DNA from 4 places in the Streptomyces sp. NBC_00259 genome. Region 1 is predicted to be linked to each of the others. Evidence: riboswitches for the same ligand, from Rfam matches in the RefSeq annotation. Region 1 holds a riboswitch; each other region holds the start of a gene.
The links. Region 1 has a riboswitch for cobalamin ahead of cobN (cobaltochelatase subunit CobN). Riboswitches for the same ligand answer to the same signal wherever they lie in the genome.
Positions count from the first base shown of each region.

Region 2: it holds a riboswitch for cobalamin, as region 1 does, so the genes downstream of both, OG766_RS07725 (cobalamin biosynthesis protein) here and cobN (cobaltochelatase subunit CobN) in region 1, are expected to answer to the same signal.
Region 3: it holds a riboswitch for cobalamin, as region 1 does, so the genes downstream of both, OG766_RS28820 ((2Fe-2S) ferredoxin domain-containing protein) here and cobN (cobaltochelatase subunit CobN) in region 1, are expected to answer to the same signal.
Region 4: it holds a riboswitch for cobalamin, as region 1 does, so the genes downstream of both, OG766_RS01695 (energy-coupling factor ABC transporter permease) here and cobN (cobaltochelatase subunit CobN) in region 1, are expected to answer to the same signal.

Region 1 covers NZ_CP108080.1:4,089,258-4,092,454, reverse strand. The annotation lists gene cobN (cobaltochelatase subunit CobN) at 1-1,817, opposite strand, end outside; cobalamin riboswitch at 1,855-1,991, opposite strand; gene OG766_RS18390 (cobalamin biosynthesis protein CobG) at 2,011-3,197, shown strand, end outside.
Region 2 covers NZ_CP108080.1:1,715,305-1,718,501, forward strand. The annotation lists gene OG766_RS07715 (inorganic phosphate transporter) at 1-994, shown strand, start outside; gene OG766_RS07720 (hypothetical protein) at 1,007-1,228, shown strand; cobalamin riboswitch at 1,382-1,533, shown strand; gene OG766_RS07725 (cobalamin biosynthesis protein) at 1,565-2,545, shown strand; gene OG766_RS07730 (cobyric acid synthase) at 2,542-3,197, shown strand, end outside.
Region 3 covers NZ_CP108080.1:6,422,654-6,425,850, forward strand. The annotation lists gene OG766_RS28810 (carbonic anhydrase) at 1-482, opposite strand, end outside; gene OG766_RS28815 (hypothetical protein) at 649-1,047, opposite strand; cobalamin riboswitch at 1,238-1,427, shown strand; gene OG766_RS28820 ((2Fe-2S) ferredoxin domain-containing protein) at 1,466-1,831, shown strand; gene OG766_RS28825 (ABC transporter substrate-binding protein) at 1,992-2,981, shown strand; gene OG766_RS28830 (FecCD family ABC transporter permease) at 3,068-3,197, shown strand, end outside.
Region 4 covers NZ_CP108080.1:351,082-354,278, reverse strand. The annotation lists gene OG766_RS01710 (energy-coupling factor ABC transporter ATP-binding protein) at 1-239, opposite strand, end outside; gene cbiQ (cobalt ECF transporter T component CbiQ) at 236-985, opposite strand; gene OG766_RS01700 (energy-coupling factor ABC transporter substrate-binding protein) at 992-1,357, opposite strand; gene OG766_RS01695 (energy-coupling factor ABC transporter permease) at 1,354-2,046, opposite strand; cobalamin riboswitch at 2,076-2,295, opposite strand; gene OG766_RS01690 (PTS-dependent dihydroxyacetone kinase phosphotransferase subunit DhaM) at 2,313-2,723, opposite strand; gene dhaL (dihydroxyacetone kinase subunit DhaL) at 2,720-3,197, opposite strand, start outside.

The DNA.
Region 1 (3,197 bases):
TCCAGGCGCGCGATGTCGCCGTAGGAGTCGGCGCGGGCCATCGGCGGGACGAGGTGGTCGATGAGGGTGGCGTGCACCCGGCGCTTGGCCTGGGTGCCCTCGCCCGGGTCGTTGACGAGGAAGGGGTAGATGAGCGGCAGATCACCGAGTGCGGCGTCGGGTGCGCAGGCGGCGGACAGTCCGGCGTTCTTGCCGGGCAGCCACTCCAGGTTGCCGTGCTTGCCGAGGTGGATCATCGCGTCGGCGCCGAAGCCCCTGTCCGACGCGGCGGCCGCGATCCAGCGGTAGGCGGCGAGGTAGTGGTGCGAGGGCGGCAGATCGGGGTCGTGGTAGATCGCGATCGGGTTCTCGCCGAAGCCGCGCGGCGGCTGGATGACGATCAGCAGGTTGCCGCGCCGCAGGGCCGCCAGGACGATGTCGCCCTCGGGGTTGCGGGAGCGGTCCAGGAACATCTCGCCGGGCGCGGGGCCCCAGTGCTCCTCGACGTGCTCGCGCAACTCCGCGGGCAGGGTCGCGTACCAGCGCCGGTAGTCGGCGGCCGGGATACGGACGGGGTTGCGGGCGAGCTGTTCCTCGGTGAGCCAGTCCTGGTCGTGGCCGCCGGCCTCGATGAGCGCGCGGATCAGCTCGTCGCCGTCGCCGGAGACAAAGCCGGGGATCTCGTCCGTGCCGAAGTCGTAGCCCTCGTCGCGGAGTCGGCGCAGCAGCGTGACGGCGGACGCGGGGGTGTCGAGGCCGACCGCGTTGCCGATGCGGGAGTGCTTCGTCGGGTACGCGGACAGGACGAGCGCGATGCGCTTCTCGGCGTTCGGGATGTGGCGGAGCCGGGCGTGGCGTACCGCGATCCCGGCGACGCGGGCCGCGCGCTCGGGGTCGGCGACATAGGCCGGGAGGCCGTCCTCGTCGATCTCCTTGAAGGAGAACGGGACGGTGATCAGTCGCCCGTCGAACTCGGGCACGGCGACCTGGCTGGCGGCGTCCAGCGGGGACAGGCCCTCGTCGTTCTCCTCCCAGGCGCTGCGCGACCCGGTCAGACACAGCGCCTGGAGCACGGGCACGTCGAGCGCGGCGAGCGCGCCCGCGTCCCATGCCTCGTCGTCGCCGCCGGCCTGCGCCTCGGCGGGCCTCGTGCCGCCGGCGGCGAGGACCGTGGTCACGACGGCGTCGGCGCCGCCGAGCCGGTCGACCAGCTCGGGCTCGGGGGCGCGGAGCGAGGCGACGTAGAGGGGAAGGGCCTGGCCGCCCGCGTCCTCGATGGCGTCGCAGAGGGCGCCGACGAAGGCGGTGTTGCCGCTCATGTGGTGGGCGCGGTAGTAGAGCACGGCGATCGTGGGGCCGGTCGTGCCGCGCGGGGCGCGGTCGAGGGGGCCCCAGGTGGGGGCGGGAGCCGGGGGCTCGAAGCCGTGGCCGGTGAGCAGGACCGTGTCGGACAGGAACCGGGCGAGCTGCTCCAGGTTGTCCGGGCCGCCGTGTGCGAGGTAGGCGTGCGCCTCGGCCGCGATGCCGATGGGGACGGTGGAGGCCTCCATCAGCTGGGCGTCCGGAGCCTGTTCGCCGGTGAGCACGACGACGGGCCGGTCGTGGGCGAGTACCGCGTCGATCCACTCCTGCCAGGCGCGGATGCCGCCGAGGAGGCGTACGACGACGAGGGCGGTGCCCTCGAGGAGCTCGGGCAGCTCGTCGAGGCGCAGGCGGGAGGGGTTCGCGAAGCGGTACGGAACCGGTCCCGCGGCCGCGCGGGCGCTGAGCAGGTCCGTGTCGGAGGTCGACAGCAGCAGGATCGTGGGCGTCGCCGGGGGCGTCGTCGCGTGCGTCATCGCGTGCGCAGGCCTTCCTCGGGGTTTCCGCGCCCCGGGTGGTCGTCGTCGGCGGGAGTTCCTGACTCACCCGGCCTCCGTGTCGAGGCCCGGTTCACAGTGGCGGGACCGCGCCGGAATCTCACCGGGCTTCCTCCCTAGGGTCCTGGGACCCTGTGCCGTCTGCATAGTAGAGGCTGCCTGCGCCGTGGGTATGCTCGCGGCCATGCCGCCCACACCCACAACCCCGGCGGACCCGGGCGAACCTCGCATACGGGACCGAGGTGACGCCTGCCCCGGCGCGCTGCGGCTGCACGCGGCGGACGACGGACGACTGGCCCGACTCCGCGTACCCGCAGGGCTTCTGACGTCGCATCAGCTCATGGTGCTGGCCGATGCGGCGGAGCGACTGGGCGACGGTGCGGTCAGCATCACGTCCCGGGGGAACGTGGAACTGCGCGGCCTCGCCGACGGATGCGGGGCGGAGCTCGCGGGGCTGCTGCGGGAGTCCGGCCTGTTGCCGTCCGACACCCATGAGCGGGTGCGCAATGTCGTGGCCTCGCCACTGGCCGGACTCGACGGACTCGGCTGTGGCGACGTGCAGTTGTGGGCGCGGGAGCTGGACGCGCTGCTGTGCGCGAACGGCTGGGCGGCGCGGCTCTCCGGCCGTTTCCTGTTCGCCCTGGACGACGGGCGGGGGGATGTGGCGGGGCTCGGCGCGGATGTGACGTTGCTCGCAGAGGCGGGAGGTTCGGCGGTCCTGCGGGTGGGCGCCGCCGCCTTCCGCGTACGCGCGGCCGACGCGGCGCGGGCCGCGCTGGCGGCGGCGGGCGCGTTCCTGGAAGCGGCGTCGGACACGGGCGCGTGGCGGGTACGGGAACTGCCGACGGACCGGGAGCCCGCGCTGGGGGCGCACCTGGAACGAGCGGGCGTCCCGGCGGAGACCCGGCCCCCGGACCCCGGCGTCCGCGACACCATCGATGCCGTGCGGGCGGGACCTCTGCCGGGGATCGTGAAGGGGCCCGGCGGCTGGTCCCTTTCCGTGGCCGCGCCGCTCGGGCGGCTCGGCGTCGCACAACTGCGGGACCTTCTCCCCGCTCCGGGCGGCGAGGTGCGGCTCACCCCGTGGCGCGGGGTCGTCGTGCCCGGGTTCGGCAGCCGGGACGCGGCCGGGGCCCGGCTCGGGCGGCTCGCCGACGCGGGGTTCGTCACGGACGCCGGCTCCCCCTGGTACGGGGTCGGCGCCTGCACCGGCCGCCCCGGGTGCGCCAAGTCGCTGGCCGACGTACGGGCCGACGCGACGGCGGGCGCCCGGGCCGGCACTGCTGCCCGCCACGGCGGACCGCCCGTGTACTGGTCCGGCTGCGAGCGCCGCTGCGGCCGGCCCCACGGCGCGTACCT
Region 2 (3,197 bases), 2.4 Mb from region 1:
CCTGCCGTCCAGCTCCTCCCACGCACTGTTCGGCGGCCTCATCGGCGCCGCGGTGATGTCGGCGGGCTTCTCGGCCGTCAACGGCGGCACGATCGTCACCAAGGTCCTGATCCCGGCCGTCGCCGCGCCGCTCGTCGCCGGACTCGCCGCGCTGGTCGCGACGAGGCTGACGTACCGGATCGGCAGCAAGGCCCAGGACCGGGCCACGTCCAAGGGCTACCGCGCCGGCCAGATCGCCTCCGCCGGCCTCGTCTCCCTCGCCCACGGCACCAACGACGCGCAGAAGACCATGGGTGTCATCACCCTGGCCCTGGTCACCGGCGGTGTCCTCGCGCCGGGCTCGAACCCCCCGCTGTGGGTCATCGTCTCCGCCGGTCTCGCGATCGCGCTCGGCACGTACCTGGGCGGCTGGCGCATCATCCGCACCATGGGCAAGGGCCTGACCGACCTCCAGCCGCAGCAGGGCTTCGCCGCCCAGACCAGCGCCGCGACGGTCATCCTGGCCTCCTCGCACCTCGGCTTCTCGCTCTCCACCACCCAGTCCTGCTCGGGTGCCGTGATGGGCGCGGGCCTCGGCCGCAAGGGCGGTGTGGTCCGCTGGTCCACCGCGACCCGGATGTTCGTCGCCTGGGGTCTGACCCTGCCGGCCGCGGGTCTGGTCGGCGCCGGCGCCGAGTTCCTGACCGGCCAGGGCACCTGGGGCATCGCCGCCGTGGCGGTCCTGCTGATCGCGGGCTCCGGGGTCATCTGGTCGCTCTCGCGCCGCAAGCCGGTGGACCACACGAACGTCACGCACGACGAGATCGCCGATGCCGAGCCCGCGGGAGTGGTGACGACCGCCATCGCGGCCGTGACCCCGCCGCCGACCGGTGCCGCCGCCGCGACGACCGCGGCCGAGGGCCTCATGGCCACGATCCCGGCTCCGGCCGCCGAGGCCGCCCCGGCGGCCGCCGCCTCCACGTCCGCAGCTCCGGCGCCCGCCGCCACGGTCTAAGGAAAGAACAGCATGAAGATCGACTGGGCAGCTCTGGGCTCCGTCTTCGGCGTGAGCCTCGTCGTCACCGTCGCCCTCGTGGGCCTGTTCACCCTGGGCGTCGCGGGCCTCTCCAAGCAGGAGGCCGCGGCCGCACAGGGAGGCTCCGCAGGACTCGCCCGCACGGGCGCGTACGCCTGCTTCGCGCTCTGCGCGACGGCGGTGGCCTACGGGATCTATCTGATCGTCGCCTGACGACGCTCACGACACGTCCTCGGTACAGGGGCCGGGCACACCCTCGGGTGGGCCCGGCCCCTGTCGTGTGCGCGCTCCCGCGTGCGCCCCTGCGCGCGGTCCCGTGTGGGCCTCCGCACACTGTCCTGTCGCAGGTCAAGGGCGAGTTGACGGGTGTTCGCGGCCCGTGGTGGACTTCCGGAGCCATTACGGCGGCAGCAGAGGAAGCCGGTGAGAATCCGGCGCGGTCCCGCCACTGTCACGGGTGCGCTCCCCCTCACCGGAGCACCCCGGAGCCAGGAACTCTCTCCCGCCGGTCACGTCGAGCCAGGGCGCGGACCCTGAGTGAGGACGAACATGCCTGCCGAACCGGGGGGCCCGGGCTCGTCATGCCCGGGAATCACGTTCGCGTACGGCGCCGCCGCCGGACTCGCCGGCGACCTGCTCCTCGGTGATCCACGCCGTGGGCATCCGGTCGCCGCGTTCGGCCGGGCGGCCGCCGCGGTCGAACGGATCCTGTGGCGCGACCACCGAGGGTGGGGCGCTCTGCACACGGCGGTGTGCGCCGGTGGCGCGGTCGCCGCCGGCGCGCTGGCCGCCGCTTCCGTACGCCGCTCCCGTACCGCCACGATCGCGCTGACCGCCGCCACCACCTGGGCGGTCGTCGGCGGTACGTCACTGGGCCGTGAGGCCAGGGCGATCGGCGGGGCGCTGACGGCCGGGGACATCGAGCTCGCGAGGGAGCGCCTGCCGCATCTGTGCGGCCGCGATCCCCAGGCGCTGGACGGTCCGGGCATCGCCCGGGCCGTCGTCGAGTCCGTCGCCGAGAACACCTCGGACGCGGTCGTCGGCGCGCTGGTGTGGGGCGCGCTCGGCGGAGTGCCGGGGCTCGCCGGCTTCCGGGCCGTCAACACACTGGACGCGATGGTGGGCCACCGGTCGGCCCGCTACCGGCGCTACGGCTGGGCCTCGGCGCGCCTCGACGACGTCGTGGGCCGGCCGGGGTCCCGGCTCACCGCGGTGCTGGCGACGGTCGCGGGCGGCGATCCGCGCGGTGCCGTACGCGCCTGGCGCGCCGACGCGGCGAAGCACCCGAGCCCCAACGCCGGTCCGGTGGAGGCCTCGTTCGCGGGGTCGCTCGGCGTACGGCTCGGCGGGACACTCTCGTACGGCGGGCGGGTCGAGCACCGGCCCGTGCTCAACGGCGAGGGCCGGGCCGTGGAGGTCGCGGACATCGAACGGGCGGTACGGCTGTCCCGGCGCGTCGGGGTGCTGGCGCTCACGGTGTGCGCGGGCGCGCGCCTCGCCGCCGGAACCATGAGGCGGAGGCGGACATGAGCGGGGGCGGACTGCTGGTCGCCGGCACCACGTCGGACGCGGGCAAGAGCGTCGTCACGGCGGGGATCTGCCGGTGGCTGGTGCGGCAGGGCGTGAAGGTCGCGCCCTTCAAGGGGCAGAACATGTCCCTCAACTCCTTCGTCACCCGCGAGGGGGCGGAGATCGGCCGGGCCCAGGCCATGCAGGCGCAGGCGGCCCGCGTGGAGCCCTCGGCGCTGATGAACCCGGTGCTGCTGAAGCCGGGCAGCGACCGCTCCAGCCAGGTCGTGCTGATGGGCAGGCCGGTGGGCGAGCTGAGCGCGCGCGGCTACCACGGAGGCAGGCAGAAGACCCTGTTCGAGCCGGTCGTGCAGTGTCTGGAGGAGCTGCGGCGCACCTACGACGCCGTGATCTGCGAGGGCGCGGGAAGCCCCGCCGAGATCAATCTGCGCCGCACCGACATCGTGAACATGGGTATCGCGCGGGCCGCGCGCCTGCCCGTACTGGTCGTCGGCGACATCGACCGCGGCGGGGTGTTCGCGCAGTTCTTCGGTACGACGGCGCTGCTGGATGCGGAGGACCAGAAGCTGGTCGCGGGCTATCTGGTCAACAAGTTCCGCGGCGATGTGACCCTCCTGGAGCCCGGCCTGGAGATGCTGCACGGGCTCACCGG
Region 3 (3,197 bases), 2.3 Mb from region 1:
CTCAGATGCTCCAGCTGGGTCAGCACATGCCGCTGGGCCGCGGCGACCGGGTCGTCCTCCGGTGGCGCCGCCGGCCCCGGCCCGTCGTGGCCGCCGCGGTGCCCGGCCCGGGTCAGCCAGCGCCGTACCAGCGGCATGCTCCGTACGGTCTGCTCCCGCAGCAGGCCCTGGACGGCGCCGCAGTGGGAGTGACCGCAGACGACGATGTCCGGGACGTCGAGGGCCTCCACGGCGAACTCCAGGCTGCCGGCCACACCGCAGGCCGTGTGCGGCTGCCAGGAGGGAACGATGTTCCCGGCGGTGCGTACCTCGAAGATGTCGCCGGGTGCGGCGCCGGTGAACAGTGAGGGAATCACCCGGGAGTCGGAGCAGGTGATGAACAGCGCCTGGGGCCGCTGGCCCCGCGCCAGCGCGGCGTAGGTGTCCTCTTGCCCCGCGATCCGTGCGGGGAAGTGCCGGGCGTGCTCGATGAGCGACTGCATGGTCGTACCTCGGTCTCTTCGATACGGAAGGGTGTGCGTGCTCGAAGAGGGGCGCACCGCGACGGCCCTGGCGGCGCGTGACAGGCCGCGCGGCGGGCACCGGAGGGTGCCCGGGCACGTCGTCAGGCGGCCGGGGAAGGGCCCGCGTCGGCGGTGCGCCTGCCGATCAGCAGCGGAACGCCTGCAGGTTGCTCAGGCTCGGCGTCGCCGCCGCGCCCGGGTTCCGGGTGTGCCTCGCGGTACTCGCGCAGGGGGCGCCCGGTGGGCTCGCCGTCTCGTCCGGCGCGCTGTTGGCGCCGTTGCCGGGGGCGGCGGGCGCGTGGGCGCCGAGCTGAGAGACACGGGAGAGATGGGTCAGCGGGTCGTACGACTCGTCGTGGTGGTGCGCCGCGCCGTGGGCGCTGATCACCACCACCGTCGTGTGCGGGTTCCTGCTCTCCGCGGCGACGACGGCCGAATCGGCCCGGGGGGCTCCGGGGGCTGCCGGGGTGGCGCAGACCGGTGTCAGGACATGCAGCAGGACCGCACAGATCAGCAGAATGCCCGCTGACACACGTGAGATCACTGCCGGACTCCTTGACGTCATTGCTGCGCAGGGATGAACGTTACCGTCCCTTGTGTTCCGGTTGCGGTTGATTTTCCCGCTGAATGCGCTTTATGCAGTGCTGTCAGCCTGGGCCAGGACTCGATCGGCTGCCACCGGTGGTCGGCCGTTCGCGCTACGGGTAGGGAGCGGGCCCGGGCGTATGACATGACGTTCGTTTCTGCGATGATGTCCCGCGAAAAGGCGACGGCGGAACGAGGAAGCCGGTGTGAATCCGGCGCGGTCCCGCCACTGTGATCGGCGAGCGGATCCCGAACAGACCACTGCCCGGATGCGGGTGGGAAGGCCGGGACGAGCGGTGACCCGAGAGCCAGGAGACTCACGCGGTCGCCTCCTCACGTGACTGGGGCGGATTTCCCCAGAGGGGAGGCTTGTCGTGATGCCCGAGGTGCCATCGCCGCGCGGTCCGGTGCCGTGCCGCGTCGTCGTGTGCCGTGACTGCTGCTGCGGCAGTCCCAAGGTGACCGGTGTCGACCACGCGGAGCAGACCGCGCGTCTCGCCCTGGACGCCCCGGTGCGGATCTCCGACTGTCTCGACGTCTGCGACCAGGCGAACGTGATCGTCGTGCAGCCGTCGGCAGAGGGGCGCGCCGCAGGCGGCCGGGCCGTCTGGTTCGGCCTCGTCAACGACTCCCTCGCGACCGAGGACGTCGCGGCCTGGGTACGGGCGGGCGGCCCCGGTGTCGCCGCGCTGCCGGAGATTCTCGGCCTCTACGCCTTCACCCCGCCACGGCGCGTGCGCTGACGGTCGTCGGCGCCGCCCGCACGCTGCCCGACGCTCCCTTCGTGCTCGCCCCCTTCGTGTTCGGCCCCTGCGTGATCGCGACCTGGGATCGCGACCTCCTGTTCACGACCTTTTGATCACCACTCTCCTGAACAACTCCCCGCGGTGAGAGGACCACCACATGATGGGCAAACGCCCGCTGTCCCTGCTGTCCGCCATGGCCCTGGCGCTGCTGGTCGCCGGTTGCGGCGGCGGCAGCGCCGCCCGTGACGACGCCGCGCCGGCCGGCCCCGCCGAGGGCTTCCCGGTCACCGTCGACAACTGCGGGGTGAAGACGACGTATCAGCGTCCTCCGCAGCGCGCCGTGTCGCTGAACCAGCACGCCACCGAGGTCATGCTGGCGCTCGGGCTGGAGGAGTCGATGGTGGGCACCGCCTACCTCGACGACCGGATCCTCCCCGCGTACCAGGACGCCTATCGCGGGCTCAAGGTGCTCGCGAAGGAGTACCCCTCGTTCGAGGTGCTGCTGTCCGCCGAACCCGACTTCGCCTACGGCGGTTTCGCCAGCACCTTCGACGAGAAGGAGGGGCGCAGCCGCGCCGCGCTCTCCAAGGCGGGCATCAACTCCTATCTGAACGTCGAGGAGTGCCCCTCCGGGCCGGTGACGATGGCGCACATGGACCAGGAGCTCCGCACCGTCGCGAAGATCTTCGGCGTGACGGACCGGGCCGAGCGGGAACTGGACCGGCTGCACGGCACGCTCGACACCGTCGAGCGCGAGCTGGCCGGCGTCACTCCCACAAAGCTCTTCGTGTACGACAGTGGCGACAAGACGGCCTTCACCGCGGGCGGCGCGGGCGTCGGCAACGAGATGATCAAGCGGGCCGGCGGGGCGAACCTCTTCGCCGACCTGGACAAGGCGTTCGGTGACGTGTCCTTCGAGCAGGTGGCCGAGCGCGCCCCCGAGGTCATCGTCATCTACGACTACGGGGACCAGTCGGTCGAGGACAAGAAGAAGTTCCTGCTGGCGAACCCGGCGCTGAAGGACGTGCCCGCGATCAGGAACAAGCGGTTCGCGGTGCTGCCGCTGTCGTCCACCGTGCTGGGTGTCCGGGTGCCCTCGGGCGTCGAGTCCCTGGCCCGCCAGCTCCACGCGGAACGTTTCAGGTGACCGGCACGACGGAATCGACGGAATCGACCGAGGCGACGGGGGCGACCGGCACGACCGGCACGACCGACGCGACGGGGCCGGCCGGCGTGAGCCGGGCGGAGCGTACGGCCGCCGCCCGGCGCCCCGGCGTTCCCTACCCGCTCGTGCTCGCCCTGCTGGCCGCCCTGGTCGTGATCGCGGCGACCGCCGGGATCGCGGCCGGCTCCATCAGCGTCC
Region 4 (3,197 bases), 3.7 Mb from region 1:
CGGGTCAGCCCCTTGCGGTCGTACGTCACCGGCTCGCCGTCCAGCAGCAGCCGGCCCTCGGCGCACCGCAGCCCGCCGCTGAGCAGCCGCATCAGGGTCGTCTTGCCGCTGCCGTTGCGGCCGAGCAGCGCCAGCGACCGGCCGGCGGCCACGGCGAAGTCGACGCCCCTGAGCACCGGCGGGCCCTCCGCGTACGCGAATCCCGCGCCGGCCAGCTCCACCACGGGCGATGTGTTCACAGGACGGACCTTTCCAGGACGAAGGTGAGGGCGACGATCCCGGCCAGCAGCCCGGCGGTGGCCGCCAGGAAGCGCGCGGACACCGTCGCCTGCGGCACCAGCACGCGCAGCGTCCCGTCGTAACCGCGCCCGGCCAGGCCCGTGTGGAGCCGCTGGGCCCGGTCGAAGGCCCGCACGAAGGCGGTGGCGCCGAGCCCGGCGAGGGAACGCCACGTGGCCGCCCGGGAGGTGTGCCCGAGCCTGGCGGCCTGCGCCTCACGGATCCGGTGGACCCCGTCCAGCAGCAGGAAGCTGATGCGGTACATGACGAGCGCGACATCGACCACCGGCGCCGGAACACCCGCCCGTACCAGTCGTGGCAGGACGTCGGAGACGGGAGTGGTGAACGCGAACAGCAGCACGCCGAGCGAGGCGGCCGACGTCCGCAGCAGCAGTTCGCCCGCGTGCACCGGGCCGCCCGGCGCGAACGCCACGAAGCCGTCCGGGCCGCCGACGGCGAACAGCAGCGGCACCGCACCCGTCACGCAGAAACCCAGCGGAACACGCCACGCCCGCCACAGCTGCCGCGGCGCCACCCCTGCCGGGCCGAGCAGCACCGCGAGCGCGGCGGCGGCGACCAGCACGGCACCCGGCCACGGCGGCAGTGAGATCGCACAGACCGTCAGCCCGAGTCCCAGCGCCGCCTTCTCGCAGGGGTGGCGGCGGCGCCAGCGACTGCTGTGCGCCGCCGCGTCGATCGGCAGCATCGGTGATCAGGCAGCGGGACCGTCGGAGGGGACGGCTGCCCGCGACGCGTCCCCGGGAGCGGCCGCCGCGGCACGGGCCTCGCCCTGACGGCGGCCCTTGCGCAGCCCGAAGTAGTAGGCCAGGACCCCCGCGCCGAGCGCCGCCTGCAGGGCGAACAGCGCCGATTCGACCTCGCCGGACGGGGGCTCGTACAACGGGGAGAACCACGGCTCGTAGTCCGGCGCGATCTCGGTGATCGCCGTCTCCGCCTCGGCGTCCGCGCCGGCGAAGGGCTCCTCCTTGTGGTCGCCCAGTCCCAGCACGAGCGGGAACACGGCCAGCGCGGCCACGATCACCAGCAGCAGCGTGTTGATCTTCGCGTTACGGCTCATCGGACCGCGGCCTCCTTCTTGTTCCCACCCTGGAGCAGCACACCGAGCCGGGTCAGCTCACCCTTGCTCGACTGGACGAGGAGACGCATCACCAGCACGGTGAGCAGGCCCTCGCTGACCGCCAGCGGGATCTGGGTGATCGCGAAGATGCCGCCGAACTTGGCGAGTGCGCCGGCGAAGCCGCTGCCCGGGTCGGGGAACGCCAGCGCCAGTTGCACACTGGTGACGCAGTACGTGGACAGATCCGCGACGAACGCGCCGAAGAACACGCTCACCATCAGCGGCAGTTCGAACCGCCGCAGCAGCCGGTACACCGCGTACCCGGCCCAGGGCCCGACGATCGCCATGGAGAAGGCGTTGGCGCCGAGCGTGGTGAGCCCGCCGTGGGCCAGCAGCAGCGACTGGAACAGCAGGGTGATCGTGCCCAGTACCGCCATGATGGGTGGTCTGAACAGGATGGCGCCGAGTCCCGTACCGGTCGGATGGGAGCAACTCCCGGTCACGGACGGGATCTTCAGCGCGGAAAGGACGAAGGTGAAGGCCCCGGAGGCGCCGAGCAGCAGCGTCGACTCGGGATGGGCCTTGACCTCACGGGTGAGCGCCCGGACGCCGTGGACGACGAAGGGGGCGGACGCGGCGCCCCAGGCGGCCGCGTGCAACGGGGGCAGATACCCCTCGGCTATGTGCATGGTCGGGAGACCCTCTCCAACACCTCGTGGATGGACAACGCGCCTTGGCCGGTCTCCTGGCTGACGGGTCAATCCGCCCGGGCTCCGCCTTCCCGGACGCCGCGGTCTCCCGCGGCGGTCCAGTGGCTTCCTTGCGGATGGAGCCGGACTTCCCGATCACAGTGGCGAGGGCCGCACCGGTACCGCACCGGTTTCCCGTTCACCAAGGCGGTGCGACATTAGTGCTTTGACCAGGTACATCACAAGCCGCGCACGGATGCGCGCCGTCACACCTTGTGGTACGAGTACGCTTCCTCGGCCGCCGCCTCCACTTCGTCCAGAGCGCCGCCCGCCGCCGCGGTGACCACCGCGGCGACCGCGCCCTCGACGAACGGCGCGTCCACGAGCCGGGTCCCCTCCGGCAGTTCGCCGCCCTCGGCCAGCAGCGACTTCACCGTCAGCACGGCGCTGCCGAGATCGGCCAGTACGGCCACGCCCGCGCCCCGGTCGACCTCCCGCGCCGCGGCGGCGATCAGCTCCGAGCTGGTGCCGAGCCCTCCGTCCGGCAGCCCGCCCGCGGGCGCGAGAGGCACCGAAGCGGCGCCCCCGGCGAGGCCCCGCGCGAGTTCGGCGACGGACACGGCGAGCTGAGCGCTGTGCGACACGAGGACGATGCCGACCTGACCCGCCGCACTCACCGCGCCACCTCCTCGAGCGCCGCGATCAGCAGCGCGGAGGACGTCGCCCCCGGGTCCTGGTGCCCGATGCTGCGCTCGCCCAGATAGCTCGCCCTGCCCTTGCGCGCCAGCATCGGCACGGTCGCGAGCGCGCCCTCCTCGGCGGCCGCCCGGGCGGCCGCGAACGACTCGTCCAGCGCCGCGGCCGCCGGCTCCAGCGCGTCCAGCATCGTCTTGTCCCCGGCCTTGGCGCCGCCGAGCTGGGCCACGGCGGCGATCCCGGCCCGCAGGGCTTCGCCGAGCTGCGCCGGGGACACCTCGGGATCGTCGCCCAGGGCCTTGCCGGCCCGCCGCAGCAGCGTCCCGTACAGAGGGCCCGAGGCCCCGCCGACCGTCGAGATCAACTGCCGTCCGGACAGCGTCAGTACGGCGCCCGGGGTGTCCGGCGCGTCCTTCTCCAGAGCGGCCGTCACCGCGGTGAAACCGCGCTGCATG